2 linked regions of the Blastochloris viridis genome follow. The protein of the gene in region 1 interacts with the protein of each later gene in a pairwise test. Links are inferred from orthologs where the notes say so. Each region holds a gene or a part of one and is shown on either strand. Other genes may lie near its edges.

Evidence for each region.
Region 2: the proteins of BVIR_RS01185 (region 1) and ndk interact in binary tests that used the Escherichia coli proteins (3 or more experiments, as listed by UniProt). The link is inferred for Blastochloris viridis from one-to-one orthologs.

What each region holds. Positions count from the first base shown.
Region 1 is NZ_CP012946.1:248,379-257,018, forward strand. The notes cover bases 3,995-6,867. They hold BVIR_RS01185 (5-formyltetrahydrofolate cyclo-ligase), read left to right. Parts: upstream 3,995-5,063; coding sequence 5,064-5,672; downstream 5,673-6,867. Other genes in these bases: BVIR_RS01175 (DUF4164 domain-containing protein), read left to right, coding at 4,069-4,350; BVIR_RS01180 (cell division protein ZapA), read left to right, coding at 4,409-4,792; BVIR_RS01190 (TIGR00282 family metallophosphoesterase), read left to right, coding at 5,672-6,535; BVIR_RS01195 (exopolysaccharide biosynthesis protein), read left to right, coding at 6,571-6,867. In the rest of the region: BVIR_RS01155 (tetratricopeptide repeat protein), read right to left, coding at 1-346; BVIR_RS01160 (thiamine phosphate synthase), read right to left, coding at 367-978; BVIR_RS01165 (phosphoglycerate kinase), read right to left, coding at 1,219-2,412; gap (type I glyceraldehyde-3-phosphate dehydrogenase), read right to left, coding at 2,429-3,436; more of BVIR_RS01195, read left to right, coding at 6,868-7,203; BVIR_RS01200 (hypothetical protein), read right to left, coding at 7,428-7,922; BVIR_RS01205 (YebC/PmpR family DNA-binding transcriptional regulator), read left to right, coding at 8,191-8,640. UniProt on the Escherichia coli protein: Involved in the removal of 5-formyltetrahydrofolate.
Region 2 is NZ_CP012946.1:1,167,635-1,176,218, forward strand. The notes cover bases 3,640-6,456. They hold ndk (nucleoside-diphosphate kinase), read left to right. Parts: upstream 3,640-4,745; coding sequence 4,746-5,168; downstream 5,169-6,456. Other genes in these bases: BVIR_RS05210 (DinB family protein), read right to left, coding at 3,640-4,067; BVIR_RS16685 (hypothetical protein), read right to left, coding at 4,225-4,395; BVIR_RS05220 (TerC family protein), read left to right, coding at 5,344-6,042; BVIR_RS05225 (hypothetical protein), read left to right, coding at 6,363-6,456. Outside these bases: BVIR_RS16285 (hypothetical protein), read left to right, coding at 159-407; BVIR_RS05195 (glycerate kinase type-2 family protein), read right to left, coding at 439-1,698; BVIR_RS05200 (GntR family transcriptional regulator), read right to left, coding at 1,709-2,398; BVIR_RS05205 (2-keto-4-pentenoate hydratase), read left to right, coding at 2,566-3,372; more of BVIR_RS05210, read right to left, coding at 3,546-3,639; more of BVIR_RS05225, read left to right, coding at 6,457-6,851; BVIR_RS05230 (glutathione S-transferase family protein), read right to left, coding at 7,025-7,729; purN (phosphoribosylglycinamide formyltransferase), read right to left, coding at 7,726-8,367; purM (phosphoribosylformylglycinamidine cyclo-ligase), read right to left, coding at 8,370-8,584. UniProt on the Escherichia coli protein: Major role in the synthesis of nucleoside triphosphates other than ATP. The ATP gamma phosphate is transferred to the NDP beta phosphate via a ping-pong mechanism, using a phosphorylated active-site intermediate.

The sequences.
Region 1 (8,640 bases):
AGTCCTGCTGAATGCCGAGGCCGGCCGAATAGAGTTCGCCCAGCAGCGTCATCGCCACCGGATCGCCGGCGTCCGACGCGCGCCGCGTCGCCTGATGGAACGCCGTCAGATAGAAGCCGCGCTGGAAGGCGCCATAGGCGGTGTCGAGCGCGGCGTCGGCCGGCGCGTCGGCGTGCTGGGCCGGCGGAGCCGTCGGCGCGCCCGGCTGCGGCTTGGCAGGGGCGGGCTGCGCCGGCTTCGGCGTCACCGGGCGGGGGGCAGCCGGTTTCGGCGCGGCCGGCGGATTGAGCGTCAGCGGCGCTTCCTGGCTCGACGCTGCCGCCACCCCGATCAGGGATGCGAACATCACAGCAGCGGCGCGGGCGATCACGGCACTCGGTCCCTCAGCATCGACGCGGCGAGACGGATGGCGGCCGCCGCTCCGTCCGGGCCATTCCATAGCGCATCGCCGAGAGCAACGAAATCCGCGCCGGCGGCGGCGAGAACCCCGATCTCCTGCAAATCGCCGGCGACGGCGACGCAGGGCGGCTCGAAGATCTGCGACCACCACGCCGTCCGCTCCAGGATGACGTCGAGCAGCGGGCCGCTGCCGTCGGGCGTGCCGAACATGACATAGTCGGCGCCAGCCTCGCCGGCGACCATGGCGTCGTGGCGGGTGTCGCCGCCGCAGGCGCCGACGATGCGATCGGCCGGCACCAGGGCGCGGGCGTCCTTGACCTTGCTGCTGGCGACATGAACGCCGTCGGCGCCGCTGCGGGCGATGAGGTCGGGCCGGCCGTCGATCAGGAGCGCGGCGCCGGCCGCCTGCGCGGTCGGGGCGATCGCGCGAATGCGGTTGATCAGCGTGCGCTCGTCGGCCTCGGCCAGGCGCAGCAGAACCGAGGCGATGTCGGCGGCGCCGAGCGCCGCGGCCAGCGGCTCGATGACGGCATTGGGGTCGGCGACCGGGGCCGTGATCAGAAATAGACGCGTCCGCATGTCGGGATACTCGGGCCTTGGCTCGAAAGCACGCTTGGGTCAGTGGAACCGGAAAATCGGCTTAAGGTGTTGTCGGAATGGGATGGTTTCGAAAAACCGGCACTCGCATCGTCCCATCATGCCCCATCGCCTTGGCGCCAAAGCGGCAAACCTGCCGCGATGGACCGAAATTGTGCCGCGGCGGGCGGTCGGCGCTGCGCCCGGGCGGGGCAAATGCCGCGCCCGGGCGTTCTCGCCGGGTCAGCGCTTGCGCAGCACCTCGACGCCGGGCAACGCCTTGCCCTCAAGGAACTCGAGGAAGGCGCCGCCGGCGGTCGAGACGTAGGAGAACTGGCTGGCGACGCCGGCGTGGTTGAGCGCGGAGACGGTATCGCCGCCGCCTGCCACCGACACCACCTTGCCGGCCTGGGTGAGCTCGGCGACGGCCTTGGCCACCTGCACCGTGCCGCGGTCGAACGGCTCCAGCTCGAACGCGCCGAACGGCCCGTTCCACAGCGCGGTCTTGACGCTGGCGAGGCGGGAGGTGACGTCGAGCACGGACTTCGGCCCGATGTCGAGCACCATGTCGTCCGCCCCGATCGCGTCCACCGTCACCGTCTTCGACGGTGCGTTGGCCTTGAACTCGGCGGCGGTGACGACGTCGACCGGCAGCACCACGGTGCAGCCGCGCGCCGCGGCGGTCTTGAGGATGGCGCGGGCGGTGTCGGCCATCTCGCGTTCGCACAGCGACTTGCCGATCGCCTTGCCTTCCGCGAACAGGAAGGTGTTGGCCATCGCGCCGCCGATGATGAGGACATCGACCTTGGCGGTGAGGTTGCCGAGCAGATCGAGCTTGGTCGACACCTTGGCGCCGCCGACGATGGCCGCCACCGGCCGGGTCGGCGCCTCCAGCGCCTTGGACAGCGCGTCGAGTTCGGCCTGCATGGTACGGCCGGCGTAAGCCGGCAGGATGTGGCCGAGGCCCTCGGTCGAGGCGTGGGCGCGGTGGGCGGCCGAGAACGCCTCGTTCACCCAGATGTCGCCGTTGGCGGCCAGCGCCTTGGTGAAGTCGGGGTCGTTCTTCTCCTCCTCTTTGTGGAAGCGGGTGTTCTCCAGAAGAAGGATGTCGCCGGGTTGCATGGCGGCGATGGCGGTGGCTGCCGGCTCGCCGATGCAGTCGTCGGCGAACGCCACCGGCTTGCCGAGCCGGTCGGCCAGCGCCGGCACGATCACCTTCAGCGACTGGGTGGGGTCGATGCCCTTGGGACGGCCGAAATGGGCGAGGAGGATCACCTTGCCGCCCTTTTCGGAAATCTCCTTGATGGTCGGGATCACCCGTTCGATGCGGGTGGCGTCGGCCACCGCGCCGTTTTCCATCGGCACGTTGAGGTCGACGCGCACCAGCACGCGCTTGCCGGCGACGTCGGCGTCGTCGAGCGTTCGAAAGGCGGTCATGTGGATCCTCGCCCGGTCAGATCAGCTTGCCCATCGCCGCGGCGACGTCGGCCATGCGGTTCGAGAAGCCCCACTCGTTGTCGTACCAGGCCAGCACGCGCACGAAGGTGCCGTCGATCACCTTGGTCTGGTCGGCGTGGAAGGTCGAGGAGTGCGGGTCGTGGTTGAAGTCGATGCCGACATTGGGGCGGTCGGTGAAGCCGAGCACGCCCTTGAGCGGGCCTTCCGACGCCGCCTTCATCGCCGCCACGATCTCGTCCTTGGTGGTGGCGCGCGAGGCGACGATCTTGAGGTCGATCAGCGACACGTTCGGGGTCGGGATGCGGATGGCCGAGCCGTCGAGCTTGCCCTTCAGTGCCGGCAGCACCAGGCCGATCGCCTTGGCAGCGCCGGTCGAGGTCGGGATCGCCGAGAGCGCGGCGGCTCTGCCGCGATAGAGATCCTTGTGCAGGGTGTCGAGGGTCGGCTGGTCGCCGGTGTAGGAATGCACCGTGGTCATGTAGCCGCGCTCGATACCGACCAAATCGTGCAGCACCTTGGCGACCGGGGCGAGGCAGTTGGTGGTGCAGGAGCCGTTGGAGACCACGAGGTGGTCCTTGGTCAGGCCGGCATCATTGACCTTGTAGACCACGGTATAGTCGGCACCGTCCGACGGCGCCGACACCAGCACGCGCTTGGCGCCGGCGGTGAGCAGCATCGCCGCCTTGTCGCGGGCGGTGAAGATGCCGGTGCACTCCATGGCGATGTCGATGCCGAGCTCCTTGTAGGGCAGCTGAGTCGGGTCCTTGATCGCGGTGACCTTGATCGGGCCGCGGCCGACGTCGAGGGTGTCGCCGTCGACCTTCACCTCGCCCGCGAAGCGGCCGTGGACGGAATCGAAGCGGAACAGGTGGGCATTGGTCTCCACCGAGCCGAGATCGTTGATGGCGACCACCTCGATGTCTCGACGGTCGGACTCGATAAGGGCGCGCAGTACATTGCGGCCGATACGGCCGAATCCGTTGATGGCAACGCGAAGGGTCATCCTGGTCTCTCCTCTGTGGAACCGAATCCTCGAACCGAACGTCTGCACCGCGGAAAAACGCCGTTTGATAACGGCGGCGGCCGATGCGCGGTTTTCATCCTCTCAGGAGCATTCGCTCCGTTGCGATACCGTGATCTCGCAGGTCGCGTCTTCGCCGTCGTCCCGCTGCCACGGCCGGCGGCGAAACGACGGCCAACGCGTCCGGGGCGGCCCATGCCGCTCCGGCGTCCTTGGCGAATAGGCATCAAGACCCCCGGCGTCGCCCCCGCGGGCCGGCGATCGCCGGCCACTTCGCCAGCGCAGGCCGGCACGGACCTCACCCCATCGTAGAAATGGTCACGTACTTTGCCAGGCCGATGGCATATCAAGCCAGCGGCCCGAGTCAATTGCGTCAGGTTATTGTGCCGTGCGGTACTTTCCGGCTGCCGCGACGCGCCGGCGGCGCCGACCCGTGCAGAAAAGCGTAGGCCGCGAAAGAGGCCCGGCAAAGGTAAAAAACCGCCAACGGCGAAGATGCGGTCGCATCAAGGCACGCTGAAACGGAGCCGTGCGGTTGCCCTCCGTCGCGCCCCCCCCTAATCTTCCACCAGCGCCGGGCCTGCGGCCGGCTGCGAAAAGGGAGGCCCTGCGGAATGCTGGACAGCCCGCCGCTCGAAGCGGCCGTTCGTCGGGTGTCGGCCGCGCTCGACCAACTGGAGGCGGCGGTGGAGCGCCGGCTGGGCGAGGAACGCCGGCACGCCGGCCTGGAGGCCCAGGTGCAGGCGCTCGGCGTCGACCGGGCTCGGCTCGCCTCCGAACTCGATCAGATGCAGCATCGCGCCGAAGGGCTCGAACTTGCCAATCGCGACGTCTCCCAGCGCCTGACCGCGGCGATGGAGACTATCCGTGTGGTGCTCGAGGACGCCGAGCGGTGAGCCGCGCCGGCCGCTGACGGCGCAATCGACGTCGCGTTCGGGAATTGTCGAGAGGGTCATGGGACAGGTCAACGTCACCATCAGCGGCCGCCAGTACCGCATGGCGTGCGAGGACGGCCAGGAGGAGCACCTGCGCGGCCTGGCGCAGGACATCGACGCCCGGCTGACCCAGCTCCGCAAGGCGTTCGGCGAGATCGGCGATCAGCGCCTGACCATGATGGCGGCGATCATGGTCGCCGACGAGCTGCACGAGGCCAACCGCACCGTCGGAGCCCTCAAGGCTGACCTTGCCGCGCTGCGTGAGGCGCGGGTGGCGGCGGCGGCCGAGGCCGAGGCCCAGGAGCGGGCGGCGGCGGCGGCGCTGCATGGCGCCGCGCAGCGGATCGAGCGGCTGGCGCGGAGCATCGCCACCGCGCCGCAGGACGGGCCGGGGCTGGGGTGAGGTCGCCACCCGGCCGGAAAAGCGTGGCCTGGGTGACGATGAGGCGGGAAAAACGACAAAGGGGCCTTCCTGTCTGGCGGCAGGCTCCCTAGATTGAGTGAAGCGGGGCTGCGAGGTGCGTTCAGGAGACACGTATCCCCGGGGCCTTATCGATCCGAATGGGAGCTGTCCCTGTCCGGACCCGTGGGTCCGGGCAAACGGCGCCCACCTACTCTGTAGGTATCCCGGGATCGATACTCCGACGGCCATCGTGGCTCCGCACAGTTCCTCCATGTCGTTGTTCCACGCCATTGAAAAGCAGAGCTTGCGCCGCGCCGCGCTGGCGCGGCGCGCGGCGCTCGACCCGGCTGAGCGGGCACGGGCGGCAGAGGCGGTGGTGTTCGGCGGGCTTGCCTTGGCCGCGCGCTACGGCGGCGGTGGCGCGGTCGCCCTGTTCGCCAGCATGAACGGCGAGATCGACACCGGTCCGCTCGCCGCGGCGTTGACCGCGGCCGGCTATGAACTGGCGCTGCCGGCGATCGTCGAGCCGGCAGCGCCGTTGGTATTCCGACGCTGGTCGCCGGGCGAGGATCTGATATGTGGCGCCAAGGGCGTGCTGGAGCCACCGGCCGACGCCGGCAGGGTGGCGCCGACGCTGGTGTTCGTGCCGATGACGGCATTCGACCGGCGGGGGTTTCGCATCGGCTATGGCGGCGGGTATTACGACCGTACCCTCGGCGCCGGTTCGGGCGAGGCGTGGCCGGGAGGGGTGCGACCGGCGGCGGTGGGGCTGGCGTTCGCGGCGCAGGAGGTGTTCCGGGTCCCGGACTTGCCTCATGACGTCCGGCTCGGCGACATTCTCACCGAGCGTGAAACGATTTCTTGCCGGAGTTCGGCCTGATGCGGTTGTTGTTCATCGGGGACGTGGTGGGCCGGGTCGGACGTCAGGCGGTGCTTCAGAGGCTGCCGCGGCTGGTGGCGGACTGGAAGCTCGACATGGTGATCGTCAATGGCGAGAACGCCGCCGGCGGTTTTGGCATCACCGCCGCCATCTACAATGACCTGATCGAAGCCGGCGCCGACGCTGTCACCCTCGGCAACCACGCCTGGGACCAGAAGGAAATGCTGGTCTTCATCGAGCGGGCGCCCCGGCTGATCCGGCCGATCAACTACCCGCCGGGCACGCCCGGCCGCGGCGCCAACCTCATCACCGCCAAGAACGGGATGCAGGTGCTGGTCATCAATGCGATGGGCCGGGTGTTCATGGACCCGCTCGACGATCCGTTCATGGCGGTCGACCGCGAGGTCGCCGCCTGTCCGCTCGGCCAGGCCTGCGACGCCATCGTGGTCGACTTCCACGCCGAGGCCACCAGCGAAAAGCAGGCGTTCGCCTACCTGCTCGATGGCCGCGTCAGCCTGGTCGCCGGCACCCATACCCACGTACCGACCGCCGATTACCGCATCCTTTCGGGCGGTACGGCGTTCATGACCGATGTCGGCATGACCGGCGATTATGATTCCGTCATCGGAATGGAAAAGACTGAGCCGCTGCAGCGGTTCCTGCGCAAGATTCCGTCGTCGCGCTTCGAGGCGGCGGCCGGGCCGGCCACCTTGAGCGGCCTCGCCGTCGAGCTCGACGACAAGACCGGGCTGGCGCAGATGGTGGCGCCGGTGCGGCTGGGCGGGCAGCTCAACATCGCCGTTCCGGCGGACTGGATGCCCGCGCCGCGGCGCGAGGCCGGGCCGGCCGGCCGGGCCAGTTGATAACACCGGAAAGTGCCAACCGAATGGATGCGCCATTGACGACCGAAGCGCCGCGGACCCAGTCGGCGCCGATCAGTCAGATTCTGCGCGGCGTGCTCGACCATGTGGAGGGCGAGACGCTGACCATCGGCGACATCGTCAGCGCGCTCGGCGACCGGGCGATGGCGATCTTGATGATCCTGTTCAGCCTGCCCAACTGCGTGCCGGTGCCGCCCGGCGTCGGGCTGGTGTTCGGCTTCCCGATGATCCTGGTCGCGCTGCAGATGGTGCTCGGGCGACATCTGCCGTGGCTGCCGGGAGTGCTGCTGAACCGCCGGCTCAAGGCGAAAGACTATGCCCGGCTGATGGACGTGGCCGAGCCGCGGTTGAAGCGGGTCGAAGCCTACCTCAAGCCGCGTTACACCTTTCTGTTCTCGGACCTGGCTGACCGCTTTACCGGCGCTTTCTTCGTGCTGTGCGCGGTATCGGTCATTCTGCCGCTGCCGGGCTCGAATTTTCCGCCGGCGGTGGCCGCGGTGCTGATGTCGCTGGCGATCGTCGAGGAGGATGGCGTGGTGTTTTCGATCGGCGTCGTCATCGGTGTGATCGGACTGGCCTACACCACGCTGGTCGGCGGCGCGGTGATCTGGGGCGCGGTGGCCGCCGCCCGGGCCTTCATGGGATTTTGATCCAGTTTCCAATAGGTTATAAGGAAATCCGGCGCTATTTGCAGGCGCCGCAGATGCTTCGCGCCGAACGCCGAGGTCTGGACGGTAATCACCGGCATGCGTTCTGTCCCGGTCATGGCGACGGGGCGGCTTGGGCGGCAATCGGTGGGGATTGGACGCGCCACCAAAACAAAAGGCGGCGCAGCGAATGGAACGCTGCACCGCCTTTCGTGGTTCTGAGCAGATCAGAACAGGATAGCGCCGAGAATCTTGAGAATAATGTAGACAAGGATGCAGCCGACGAAGCCGCTGCCGAAGCCATAGGCGCGCTCGCGCCAGACGTCGAGCACGGACGGGGCGCCCACGGTCTGGCGGAAACTGTTGGTGTCGATGGTGGCGATCTGCTCCAGCGCTTCCGTTTCCTGAGCGGATTCCGGCTTCGCCTTCTGGATGGCCTTGATCTGCTCAAGGGCGAGCGCCAGCTCGGTCTGGTTCTGCTCGGTCTGGCGACGCAGCTCGGCCAACTGCTCCAGCGTCGCCTCGACATTGGTCCGCGCCTTGGCGATGGCGTCGAGGCGGCCCTGCAGGCTCTCGTTGGTGAAAGTCTGGTCGTCCTTGAACAGGCTCAGATTGGGCGCAACTTGGCTGATCGCGGTCACGAATCCGCGAAAATAGCCCTGGAACCCGCGAAATAGCAGGTTCGAGACGATGTTTTCGAAATTGCTCGGCAATGCAGTCATGGCAGCGTCCCCCGTTTGCTGCGTGTTGCGATGTCAGTCGCTTCCGCCTCCCGATAGTGCCTTGAAATATCGGCCCGTGGAAGCCACTCCGGTATCTCGTTGTTTTCTCATCAGAGAATGACGTCCGGAATGGCCCCTTGGGCTGATTCTGGCAAGTCGAATCGCAGGTTTCTTTTCTTCCGGCTTTCCAGCGGCTATAGCGGGCTCCTTCTGAGGCAACGGATTAGCGCGTTCGAACGGCGCGTTCCTCCTAGGTTTCGAGTAGCCCATGGCCGGACATTCGCAATTTAAGAATATCATGCACCGCAAGGGGCGCCAGGATGCGGTGCGCTCCAAGTTGTTCAGCAAGCTGGCGCGCGAGATCACGGTCTCGGCCAAGTTCGGCCTGCCCGACCCCAGCATGAACGCCCGGCTGCGGGCGGCGATCTTGGCCGCGCGCGCCGAGAACATGCCCAAGGACAATATCGAGCGCGCCATCAAGAAGGCTCAGGGCGCCGATACCGAACACTTCGACGAGATCCGTTACGAGGGTTACGGCCCCGGCGGCGTTGCCGTTATCGTCGAGGCGCTGACCGACAACCGCAACCGCACCGCCTCCGAGGTCCGGTCCTACTTCACCAAGCACGGCGGCAATCTCGCCGAGACCGGCGCGGTGTCGTTCATGTTCGACCGTGTCGGCGTGGTTGAGTTCGACGCCGCCAAGGCCGGTGCCGAGGCC
Region 2 (8,584 bases), 920 kb from region 1 along the record:
AACAGCTCCCCGCCACAATCCATGATTACGGCCGGTTGTGGGCGCGGCATCGGGGGGCGAGCCACGCGGCAAATCCATCGCCCTTGACCGAACGACGCGCGCGGAACAACGCGCGCGCAAGATAAAATTCTGTAAAACGAGGAAGCGTTGAGGTTGGCATGACAGAACATCGCGTGTTCACGCGGCTCCGGCCAAGCGGGAGAGTTTCCGATAAAGGGAAAATATTTGCGGATGTCCGAAGCCCCACCATTGAGTGCACCGTGGTTGACCAGAGTGCGCGGGGCGCGTGCCTGGATATCCACGGATCGTTGGAAATTCCCAAGAGATTCTTCTTCCTGCACGGCGGGGTCAAGAAGAGCTGCGTCGTGCTCTGGCAGAAAGGACGGCGGGTCGGCGTCAGTTACTGACCCCGCCATGCGCTCGCCGCGGGATCTGGTATCAAATCACCAGCACCGCGCGGAAATCGTTGACGTTGGTGCGAGTCGGGCCGGTGACGACGAGGTCGCCGATGGCGGCGAAGGCGGAATAGGCGTCGTTGTCGGCCAGCATCGCGGTGGGTGAGCGGCCGGCGGCCTTGAGGCGGGCGAGGGTGTCGGGCGTTGCCACCGCGCCGGCATTGTCCTCGCTGCCGTCGATGCCGTCGGTGTCGACGGCGAGGGCGTAGACGCCGGGAATTCCGGCCGCCGCCAGGGCAAATCCGAGCAGGAACTCGGTGTTGCGGCCACCTTTGCCGCTGCCGCGCACCGTCACCGTGGTTTCGCCGCCTGACAGCAGCACCGCGGGCTTGGCCACCGGCAGGCCGTGCTCGGCGACGGCGCGGGCGATGCCGGCCATCGCGGCGCCGACTTCGCGCGCCTCGCCGGTGATGGCATCGCCGAGAATGAGGGGGGTGAGGCCGGCGGCCCGCCCGGCGTCGGCGGCGGCGCGCAGGCTTTCCAGCGGCCGGGCGATCAGGCGGAAGACGGTGCCGGCAATGGCGCCATCGCCGGGCTTGATGGTCTCGGCGGCGGGGTCGAGCAGCCGGGCGCGCGCCGCCGCCGGCAGGGGCAGGCCGTAGCGGGCGACCACGGCGCGGGCGTCGGCCAGCGTCGAGGGGTCCGGCACGGTGGGGCCGGAGGCGATCACCGCCAGGTCGTCGCCGGCGACGTCGGAGATCGCATAGGTCCACAGCCGGGCCGGATAGGCCGCGGCGGCGAGCCGGCCGCCCGAGATCGCCGACAGGTGCTTGCGCACGCAATTCATCGCGGCGATGTCGGCGCCCGACCTCAGCAGCGCGGCGTTGACCGCCTTGAGGTCGGCGAGGCTGAGGCCGGGGGCGGGCAGCGTCAGCAGCGCCGAGCCGCCGCCGGACATCAGCGCCACCACCAGATCGTCGGCGGCGAGCCCCGACACCAGCTCCAGCATCCGCCGCGCGGCGCTGGCGCCGGCGTCGTCCGGCACCGGGTGGGCGGCCTCGACGATCTCGATCCGCCGGCACGGCACGGCGTGGCCGTAGCGGGTGACGACGAGCCCGCCCAGCGGGTGCGGCCAGGCCGCCTCGAATGCCTGCGCCATCGCCGCCGACGCCTTGCCGGCGCCGACCACCACGGTGCGGCCGGCCGGCTTCGGCGGCAGGTCGGTGGCGATCCGCGACGGCGCAGCGTGGGCGATGGCGATGTCGGCCAGCCGGCGGAGCAGGGCGCAAGGGTCGGTCGGCATGGCGGTCCGGTCACTCGAACAAGGCGGGGTGCTCGGCTTCCAGCCGCGGCAGCGCGGACTGGATGTCGGCGAATTCGGCGCGCACCGCGGCGGCCGCGGCGTCGGGGTCGCGGGCATCAATGGCGGCGAGGATGGCGCGATGGTGCGCCACCGTCGTCAGCATCGCCACCGAATCGGGCGCGCTCAGCCACCAGGCGCGGTCGACGTGGGTCTTGAGGTTTTCGAGCGCCTCCGCTGCGCTCGCCACGCCGCAGCCCGCCGCCAGCGCGCGGTGAAATTCGGCGTTGGCGTCGAGGACGCCGGCGCGGTTGCCGTGCTGGGCAGCGTCGGCCGCCGCCGCGAGCGCGGTGTCGATGGCGGCGCGGTGGCCGGCGTCGAACGCGGCGCAGCCGCGCCGCACCAGTTCGACCGCGACCGCCGCGCGCACCACCTGCGCCTCATGGAGCCGGCGGCTCGACAGCCGCACCACCACGGTGCCGCGCTGGGGCTGCACCGTGACCAGGCCGGCGCGGTCGAGCCCGATGAAAGCCTCGCGCACCGGCTGGCGCGATACGCCGTAGCGGATCGCGATGTCGAGCTCGGTGACGCGCTGGCCCGGCCGCAGCTCGAACCGGACGATGGCCGCGCGCAGCTCACGCTCAAGACGGCGGACGGTCGAATCGGTGCGCGAGCGGTTCGAATCGGCGTTTTGGGAGCGCATCACGTCAAAAACCGTACCTCCGCCTTCGCCATAAGGGTGGGTAAACCACATACAATGCGAAGCGGATGGTAACAGCATTACTTTTGCTCCACCATGAAGCCCTCTCGAAGACGTCGTCCCCCTATCGAGTTTCTCCGGGAGAGATGGCGAGTCCAATAATGAATACGATGTCTATCGAAGCAGCCGGTGCCGCCGGCATTGCCGAGGCCCTGGTTTCTGCCCGTCGCGCGGGGTGCCCGCTCGCCGGTTTTCCCGGAGTCGTTCCGCCCGACCTCGCGACGGCCTACGCCGTCCAGGATGCCGCCATCGCGCATTACGGGGTGCCGGTGGTCGGCTGGAAGGTGGCGATGATCGCGCCGCACTTCCGCGAGCGCTATCCCTCGGTGCGGCTCGCCGGGCCGGTGCTGGCCGGAACGGTGGTCATGGCCGAGGATGGCGTGGCCGTTGAGGTTCAAGTGGTGCCGGGCGGCTTTGCCGCGGTCGAGGCGGAGTTCGTGGCTCGGATCGGCCGCGACCTGCCGCCGCGCGCCGAGCCCTACACCGACGCCGAGGTGGCGCCTGCCATCGCCGCGCTGCACGCCGGCGTCGAGATCGCCGGCTTTCCGCTGGCCGACATCAACGGGTTCGGTCCCGGGGCGGTGATCGCCTGCTTCGGCAACAATGCCGGCCTGATCGTCGGCAAGCCGATCGCCGATTGGACGGTGCGCCTGGCCACCACCTTGGCCACCGACGTGACCATCGACGCGGTCGAGGTGGGCCGCGGCAGCGCTGCGGTGATTCCCGGCGGGCCGGTGGGGGCCACCACGTTCCTTGCCAACCACCTGTCGGCGCGCGGCATCGGCCTCAAGGCCGGCGACTGGGTGTCCACCGGTGCCACCACCGGCGTGCACGAAGTCCAGGCCGGTCGCTATGCCGAGGCCACGTTCGATGGCGTCGGGCGGATCGCGGTCCGCATCGTTGGCCCGGCCGGCTGATCGGCCGGTCGTTCCAGGCCGGCCGGCTGCCCGGCGCGGTGGCGCCACGCGGCCCAAGCTGCGCCGGAAAAAATTGCGCCGGAAAAAGATGACGGGCGTTCCGTGAGGAACGCCCGTCCGTGGGCCAAACACACGCCAACTTCCCCCGCCTGTGGCGTGCGTCAGGCTTCTCGTCAGGCCACCCGCGCGAGGCGGCCCGGATTGGTTTCCCGCTTGAAGCAGAGGAAGTCGTAGGGGCGCAGCGTCGCACCGACGCGCGTCAACCCCGCCCACAGCTCGCCGCGGTGATGAACGTGATGGGTGAACCCGTAGGTCAGCACGGCGGTGAGGGGCAGTTCCTCGACCAGCGGCTGGCGAATGGTGTGGTAGCGGACCGTCCGCCCCAGGTCCTCGTCCTTGAGGCGTTCGACGAAGGCGAGGATGCGGGCGTCGTCACGCTCGCGCGCCTCGCGCAGCTCGGCCAGATCGTCAAACAGCACGGCATCGACGCTGTCGGGCGCCTCGCCGTCGTCGTTGAGCTGAGACATCCAGCTGCGGTCGACCAGCAGCAGATGGTTCAGCGTCGCGATAATCGACCCGGCGGCGGCGGCGATGTCCTGGTCGAGCGCGTCGGGAGACACACCGGCCGCGGCGTCATACACGCGCTGGTTCGACCAGGCGTTGTATCGGGCCAACGTCACGAAGTGGTCTCTCATCCCAGGCTCCAGGCGCCGGATCCGGCCGATGTCCTCACCATGACAAAGCCGGATCGCGGCCGCTTTGATCTAGATCAGATGCGACCTCCTGCAACGGCCAAACCCGCGGCGTCCGTCACGGTCGCCATGCCGGAGCCCGCGGGGCAAGCGCTTGGATTCAAAAGAAAATCAAAAAATTCGCCGAATGTGGCGGCTGCACCGGCGGCATGGCGCCTCGCCGTCGGCCGCGATGCTGCGCTGCCGCGGCGCCTTCGCCGTTCCGGCGCTGCTGAATCCGAATGTTGGCACCGGCCGGTGACCGGCAGATGACCGCGAACAGCCGGGCCATGCGGCTTGTCGCGCCGCATGGCCGCTGCTAAGAGACCGTTTGGAAACTCGGACGGCAGGCCGCGTTGCGGCGCGAACTGCCGGACGCCAGGAGAAAAGCGAGGCCGATACCGGGGAGTACCTACGAGCTTTTTGACGCCGCGACCGGCGTTCGCCCCGCAACCCGAAGGGCCGGGCCGCTTTCGGGCGCCCGGTTCGTCGCCGACCTCGACCGTACTCCCCGGTACGCTCTTCGATCGGCTCCTGCCGGAGCGCCCGAAATCGGCTCCGGCGCGGCCCCGTCGGAGTTTCCAAACGGTCTCTAAGAGCCGGCCACTTCCTTTTCCATTCCTATTATCTTGTGAGGTTCCCATGGCGGTCGAGCGCACCTTCTCGATCATCAAGCCCGACGCGACGGCCCGCAACCTGACCGGCGCCATCAATGTGGTGATCGAACAGGCCGGCCTGCGCATCGTGGCGCAGAAGCGCGTCCGCATGACCCGCGGCGAGGCCGAGACCTTCTACGCCGTCCACAAGGAGCGGCCGTTCTTCGGCGAGCTGGTCGAGATGATGACCTCCGGCCCGGTGGTGGTGCAGGTGCTCGAGGGCGAGGGCGCGGTGGCGCGCTATCGCGAGATCATGGGTGCCACCAACCCGGCCAGCGCCGCCGATGGCACCATCCGCAAGCTCTACGCGAAGTCGATCGGCGAGAATTCGGTGCACGGCTCCGACTCCGTCGACAACGCCGCGATCGAGATCGCACAGTTCTTCGCCGGCAACGAGATCGTCGGCTGAGCCGACCCGAGGGCCCGGCCCTGGCGGCCGGGTTCTCTTCTTCCGGCCGGGGTGCGCCGGGCCTGCCGCCGCTGCGGCAGGCGAACGGCTGCAATACCGATACGTTCTTGCTGGACGGCGCGGGTGGACCGATGGTCCGCTCCGCGCGTTCGGCTGTGGAGACGGTGCTCGGTTCATGCTTCTCGACCATCCGGGGTTTTGGCTCGGCGCTTTTCAGATCGTCTGGATCGACATCCTGTTGTCGGGCGACAACGCCGTGGTGATCGCGCTGGCCTGCCGCCATCTGCCGCCGCGGCAGCGGATGTGGGGCATGGTGCTGGGCGCCGGCGCGGCGGTCAGCCTGCGTGTGCTGTTTGCCGGCGTCGTCACCGAACTGATGGTGCTGCCCTATCTCAAGCTGGTCGGCGCCGGCCTGCTGGTGTGGGTCGCGGTCAAGCTGGTGGTGCCCGAGCACGATGGCGCCGAGGGCAAGCTCGCCCCCGCCGACACGCTATGGCGGGCGGTGCGCATCATCGCCGTCGCCGATGCGGTGATGAGCCTCGACAACGTCATCGCCATCGCCGCGGTGGCCGATGGCAGCATCGTTCTGATCGCCTTCGGCCTCATCGTCTCCATTCCGCTGATCGTTGCCGGCAGCGCGGTGCTGATGCGGATCCTGGAGCGCTACCCGGCGCTGATCTGGGCGGGGGCGGCACTGCTCGGCTGGGTGGCGGGCGAGATCTTCGCCGAGGACCCGCTGATCGCCGGTCTGGTCGGCGCCGATATGGCTTTTCCCGTGAAGATGATCGCCGGAGCGGTTGGCGTCGCGCTCGTGCTCACCATCGGCTGGCTGGCGCTGCGGCGGCGCCGGGCAACGGCGGGGGACGCCGTCTGAGGCCACGGGCGCCGTCGCCGGTCCGATCCGCCGGATTTTCGTAACGGGCGGCGCCAATGCGAAATTGCACCAATTTCATTCATTACGCTGCTGCAATCTTGACAGCGGCGGCGGCGAGGGGCCTTTCATACGTCTCCGGCCGAGCACGCCGGAGGCCCGTATTCCCCTCGCCGAAACTCCCGTTTCCGAACTGGGATTTTCGGCGAAATCGCGTCCGGGGTCACGCAGTGATGGCCTGGACCCCGTATCAAGGCACCGCATGACACGGTAGCCCGAAACTTGGCGCGCGCGCCAGCGGCTGATTTTCAATGGACGGCCCCATGATTTCCCTCGGATCGGTTTCTGGCGCGGCGCGGCTCGTCCGCGTCGTCCTCGTCGCATTCTGTCTTCAGCCGGCGCTGGCGCTGGCCGGCGGCGCGCCGCCCGAGGACGGTGCCTTCCAGCGGCCGGGCGTGCCGCCATCCGGCCCGAGGGGGCTGCCGCAGGGCGCGGTGCAGCCGCCGGCGGGACAGGCGACCCAGCAGCGGCAGCAGGGCTCGGTGTTCGCGCTGCCGCCGCCGCCCGAAGGCGGGGTGAAGAATGCCGAGCAGGCCCGGCTGCGGCTGCAGGACATCTGCATGTACCGCACCGCCGAGGCCGAGAATCCGACCGCGGACAATGGGCCGCGTTGCGCCTGCTACGGCAGGACGCTGGCCAAGTCGTTCAACCCGGATGAACTCGCTGCGTTCGCCGCCGCCGACGAGGTGCCCGAGGGCGCCCGCGACCGCGCCGATGCGGTGTGGCTCGGCTGCAAGGGCAAGCGCGACTGACACGGTTTCCGGCCCGTCGCGGCGGAACCGGCAGAAACCACCTCGCCGAAAAGCCCTGATCAGACAGTGGTATTTGGCAGGAAGGCCGACGAAACGCCGGCCCGATCGGCCGGACTTCGTTTGACCGGCACTGCTTGGCGCGGATCCGGCGGCCGGCCGATGCCGCCGCCGGATCAGCTGCGGTCGGCGAAATACTGCGCCATCACCCGGTCGCGATACGCCACCAGGTTGGGGTGGCGCTCGATGGCGTCGCGGGTCGGCGAGTCGAACACCGGGCACAGGATGGCGATCAGCATGCCGGCGACGGCGGCGTCTGCGCCACACGGCTTCTCGCCCATCAGGAACGGCTTGTCGCCGAGGATGGCGGCAACCGAGTCCACCGCTCGCCCGGTCAGTTCGGCGACCTCGGCGCGGGAGTGGCGGCCGAAGCCCTGGCCCTTCAGCACGCTGCGGATCTTGCGTTTGATGACAAAAATTGCCAGCTGGCGCAGCGGCGGCGGGATGCGCTTGAAGAAGGTCTTGGGGCCGTTGGTGAAATTGGCGTCGTCCATCCAGCGGTCGTGGACCAGTGCCCAATAGAGCTGGTCCTCGATCATCTTCTCCACCGCCCAGGCGATGCCGCGCGCGTTGGCATCGAGCCCGTGGTCGAAATCGACGCCGTACGTCTTCTCGATGTGGAAGCGGATGAAGGTGGAGTCCGGCACGCGGGCGCCGTCGTCGTCGATATAGGGCAGCTTGCCCTTGGGCGCCTTGTGCATGCCCGAGGTGTCGATGCGGTAGGGCAGCCCGGCGAATTTCAGCAGCAGCTCGGCCTTGAGCACGAACGGGCTGGGATCGGGCAGGCCGAAGGCGGGGCCGAAACCGTACAGCGTGATCATGGCGACTCCGTCGAGCGGGCGGGGACCACGAGCGCCTGCGCCGGGCCGGCGCAGGCGGGCTTGAGGCCGCGGGCAAGCCGGGCCAGCGCCGCCGGGTAGATGACGTGCTCCTGCGCCAGCACCCGCGCGCTCAGCGTGTCGGAGGTGTCGTCCGGCAGCACCGGCACCGCCGCCTGCGCCAGGATCGGCCCGGCATCGACCTCCGGCACCACCAGATGCACGGTGCAGCCGTGGATCTTCACCCCGGCGTCAAGCGCTCGCTCGTGGGTGTCGAGGCCGGGGAAGGCCGGCAGCAAGGCGGGGTGGATGTTGAGCATCCGCCCGCTCCAGCGCGCGACCAGCCACGGCGTCAGCACCCGCATGAAGCCGGCGAGGCACACCAGCTCGACGCCGGCGGCCTCAAGCTCGGCGTGCAGCGCGGCCTCGAACGCGGCGCGGTCTTTGCCGAAAGGCCGGCTCTCGACCACCTTGGTGGCGACGCCGGCGGCCGCGGCGAGGGCGAGTCCGCCGGCGTCGGCCTTGTTCGACACCACCAGAGCGATCTCGGCCGGGAAGTCGGGCGCCTTCGCCGCCGCGATCAGCGCCGCCATGTTGCTGCCGCGGCCGGAAATCAGCACCGCGGTTCTGACCCGCGCCATGGTCAGGCCAGATCCAGCCGGCCGGTGTAGGCGACGCGCGGGCCGTCCGGCGCGACCGTCACCACCTCGCCGAGGGTGTGGACGCTCTCGCCCGCCGCGGTGAGGGCGTTGCGCACTTGGTCGGCGTCGGCGGCGGCGGCGATGACGACCATGCCGATGCCGCAGTTGAAGGTGCGCAGCATCTCGGCCTCTTTGACGCCGCCGGCCGCGGCCAGCC